Regions from separate parts of the Paenibacillus sp. FSL W8-0186 genome, predicted to be linked through region 2. Evidence: riboswitches for the same ligand, from Rfam matches in the RefSeq annotation. Region 2 holds a riboswitch; the other holds the start of a gene.

Region 1 (2,201 bases), 1.7 Mb from region 2:
AAATATCCGATCAGACGGTCAAAAACCACTTGAAAAACATTTTGCAAAAGCTGCATTTGGAAAATCGCGTGCAATTGACGAGATATGCTTTGGAGCAAGGTTGGATCGAAAGTTAGCTCCAACTTATCAAATTTCATCATATGAAAAATTCACAATAGAAACCCCAAAAAGCTATTTTGCTCCTGTTTGCCAATCCTGCTTCTTTCTACGCACTTAGCAGCTAATCTATCGTAATAAAAGAGCAGGTTAGACGGCTATTGTGAAAAATTCACAGCTGTTCTATACTTTGAAGAAAGAGCAGGAGGTGGAACGATGGCCTTTATGATTGCACAGCGGGCATATATCAAGCTCTATCTGATTTCGATGGTAGAGCAGCGAAGGGGCTACGGTTACCAGATGCTTGAAGAGTTGAAGGAAGAGTTTAAGCCGTTTGGCTATGTTCCTCCGCAGAGCGAAATATACCGGGCCCTTCATGAGCTCGTGCAGGAAGGGGTACTGTATCGCACGAAGCATCTGAAAGGGAATGATCCCAGCGTGGATTTCCAAGAAATCGTACTCTATCATTTTACCGATGACGGACTTGAGAAGGCCGAGCTGTACAAAAAGCAGGTTAAGGTCGATTTAGACCGCTGCATCGGTATGCTGAACAAGGCTGTTGCCGATAATTATTGAGTTTTGTGCATAAATATTGCATGTTTATTCTAGGACTAATCCGATTTGTATTGTATTATTTGACAACATGAAGTAACATAAATTTTATATTCATAACCGAATATTGTGGGAACAGGTGCTTCAATCGCCGTCGATTGAAGCTTAAAAGGGAAGTCCGGTGCAATGCCGGCGCGGTCCCGCCACTGTAACAGAGGAGCTGGAAGCATGGGTGCCACTGATGATCCGTCATTGGGAAGGCAGCTGTCCAGTTATGATTCTGAAGCCAGGAGACCTGCCTGTTCTGTCAGCACTGCTGTACCTACGGGAGATAGGGAGGTGTTAAAGATTTGAGCCATCGCGCAGTATGACGAGGGTCCTCTTTAGCCGTTCCAGCTATAGGGGACCTTTTTGTTATTGGAAGAATATACACTGGGGAGGAATTGTGAATGAGTTATACGGTAAAAAGCGGAAATTTAGGTTATCCGAGAATCGGCGGACAACGGGAATGGAAAAAAGCGATTGAAGCCTATTGGGCTGGCAAACTGGACGAGCAGCAGCTGCACGGGCAATTAACGGAAATACGGCTTCATAATTTACGGAAGCAGCGGGATCAGGGGATCGAGATCATCCCTGTAGGCGATTTTACGTATTACGATCATGTCCTCGATATGGCCGCTATGTTCGGCCTTGTCCCGGAGCGGTTCTCCTATAGCGGCGGCGAGGTATCTCTGGACACGTATTATGCCATCGCCCGGGGAAATAAAGAAGCGCCGGCCAGTGAAATGACGAAATGGTTCAACACGAACTATCATTATATTGTTCCAGAGCTAGGCGGCAGAAAACCGCAGCTAACGGTAAACCGTCCGCTGGTTGCTTACCGCGAAGCCAAGGAAAAACTGGGGATCGATGGAAGACCTGTGCTGATCGGGCTGTACTCCTTCCTCAAGCTATCGAAAGGGTTTAACGAAGCGACGGAGTGGGACCATTGGGTCGAGCAGCTGCTGCCGCTATACGTTCAAGTGCTTCAAGAGCTCGCCGCAGAAGGTGTAGCCTGGGTTCAATTAGACGAGCCGTCTTTGGTGACCTCTGTGTCGGCCGAGGATATAACGCGGGCAAGAGCCATTTACGAAACAATTCAGCGTGAGGCTCCGGAAGTTTCCATTCTGCTGCAAACGTATTTCGAAGCGGTGGACCGTTATGAGGAGGTCGTGTCTTTGCCTGTTGCCGGTATCGGACTTGACTTCATACACGGGCTGGACGGCAACCTGGCTGCGCTGCGTAAATATGGATTCCCGGCAGGCAAGACGCTTGGAGCGGGCATGGTCGATGGACGCAATATTTGGCGCACGGACTTGTACCGCCAGAAGCAGCTGTTACTTGAAATCCTGGAAGTGGCTGCGGATTCCGAGATTATCGTGCAGCCGTCCTGCAGCCTCCTGCATGTGCCCGTGTCGGCTAAGCAGGAGCAGACGCTGGTGCGAGTGCTTCGCGACGCTTTGTCCTTTGCCGAAGAGAAGCTGGATGAAGTCGCCGCATTGAGCGCTGCGGTG
Region 2 (2,201 bases):
GTCAATATAAAATTGCCGACTATATCCAGAAGAATATGCAAACTGTCCTCTTTCTGACCGAACAGGAAATCGCGGACAACTTGGGACTCAGCATCGCCTCCGTATCGAGGTTTTGGCGTTCTGTCGGATTTAAAAATATCAAAGATTTCAAAAACCAGCTTCGCGAGCATCTGGAGGTTACCCCTGCCGCCAAGATGAAGAACATCATGGATAGAGCCAACGCGGCATCCTTTCCCGGACAATTTCTTGCCTCCAGCATCGAACATCTGGAGAGCACGCTGCAGCATTATTCACAGGAAGCATTTGACGCCGCTGTGGATGCGCTTGTCACGGCGCGCAGAGTATATTTGTACGCTCCGGGTCCCTCGTCCGGCCTCGCCCAGCTGATGCATTACCGCCTCAGCCGCTTCGGCCTGTCCATCCATCGCCTTGATCGCGGAGGCAGCGAGCTGTTCGAGGATCTGCTTCATATAACAGGCGAAGACGTCGTTGTTCTCTTCGGCTTCGTCCGTCTGCTGCCGGAAGCCAAGGTGATCACAGATCATGCCAAGCAATGCGGCTACCGCACGATACTCATTACCGATCGCCTTGTCTCCGACTTCTCGGGCCAATGCGACATGACCCTGTATGCCAGCCGGGGCGAGATTTGGGAATTCCATTCGATGATCGCCCCGACCTTCCTGGTAGAGAACCTGATCGTTGCCGCCGGGATGAGAAACCAGGAGCAGCATCTGCGCAAATTAGAGCAGTTGAACCAGCTGCGCAAAAAATACGATCATGAACTGCCGCGATAAATGTTCACAATTTTTCTGCATCTCCCACTCGCCGCATCAGGGTTGCTTTCACCTGTTTTTTCATGATTTTTCATCCTTCAGCTAGTGAAGATGACTGTTTACAAACACTACATATTGGGGTAATGTAAGTTGCAGACAACCAAATATAGTGGAATCGGGTGATCCAGCCCCCTATTTCTCGGCTGGGGCTTAAAAGGGAAGTGCGGTGCAATTCCGCTGCGGTCCCGCCACTGTGACCGGGTGCATGCAAGAGCTTGCCAAGGCTCCTTGCAGCGCTTCACTGACAGAATGCCACTGCAGATATTAACCATCTGCGGGAAGGCGTCAGTGAAGAAGTCCGGAAGCCAGGAGACCTGCCCGTTTCTGTATTTGACACCAAATACCAGATGAACCTGCGAGGAACAGGTAGGTGTCCGCTTGCAGCTTACATACGCATTCATCCTGCATTTCATAGGATGATCCAGGCATTTCTTCAAACGCGCATTCGGGCATTTCCAACCTTGTATGATCGGAAATGCCTTTTTATATGGTTGTAATGCGTAGTTTTTCGGGAGGGGAACTTTGTTATGGCGATGATGAACCCGGTTTATACAAGCCGCCAAGACATGCTGGATGAAGTGATTACATTAGGAGAAGAGATCGTTGCAAGCAGCAATCTTGAGGTGCTGCGGGAGAACGCCAACTTGAACGGCGAAAGCTTCTCTGGCAAAATGAGCAAATTCGGCAGCGAGTACGCGAAATGGTATGCGAACCATTTTGTCATGCCAAAGCCGCTCGTTCAGGCCATTCAGGACAATATCGTCTATGTGCACGATTTGGATCAATACGCGATCGGAACGACGAACTGCATCTTCATTCCGTTCGACAAGCTGCTGCGCGAAGGGTTCAACACCGGCAACGGCAGCGTAAGGCCGCCGAATTCGATCATGACGGCGATGGCGCTTGTGGCGATCATTTTTCAGTCCCAGCAAAATGCGCAATACGGCGGTGTATCCGCCAATAAGCTGGACCACGACCTGGCGCCTTATGTAACCAAATCCTTCGTCAAATATTTCCGCAAAGGATTGGACTACTTTGAAGAAGGAGACAGCGCAGCGGATTACGGTTTGATCACCATGGCTCGCTCTGATCTGCAGGCGCAGTATCCAAGGGCCTTCAAATATGCGGTTAAAGAGACCGAAAGCGAAACGCTGCAGGCCGCCGAGAGCCTCATCCACAATCTCAATACGATGTCGAGCCGGGCGGGCGGACAAATTCCTTTTACGAGCATCAACTACGGCACATGCACGTCGATAGAAGGGCAGCTCGTAATCAGTTCACTGCTGGCCGCAACGATGCGCGGACTTGGCAGCGGCGAGACACCGATTTTCCCGATTCAGATTTTTAAATGCAAGCAGGGCGTGAACC

The links. A riboswitch is a leader RNA that binds a small molecule or an ion and turns the genes downstream of it on or off. The one in region 2 is predicted to bind cobalamin.
Region 1: linked by a shared signal. The riboswitch ahead of metE (5-methyltetrahydropteroyltriglutamate--homocysteine S-methyltransferase) and the one ahead of MKX50_RS03460 (anaerobic ribonucleoside triphosphate reductase) in region 2 are both predicted to bind cobalamin.

The regions. Positions count from the first base shown of each region.
Region 1 is NZ_CP150207.1:2,560,763-2,562,963, forward strand. It holds gene MKX50_RS11545 (response regulator transcription factor) at 1-116, shown strand, start outside; gene MKX50_RS11550 (helix-turn-helix transcriptional regulator) at 313-672, shown strand; cobalamin riboswitch at 769-966, shown strand; gene metE (5-methyltetrahydropteroyltriglutamate--homocysteine S-methyltransferase) at 1,098-2,201, shown strand, end outside.
Region 2 is NZ_CP150207.1:828,234-830,434, reverse strand. It holds gene MKX50_RS03465 (MurR/RpiR family transcriptional regulator) at 1-794, shown strand, start outside; cobalamin riboswitch at 934-1,170, shown strand; gene MKX50_RS03460 (anaerobic ribonucleoside triphosphate reductase) at 1,361-2,201, shown strand, end outside.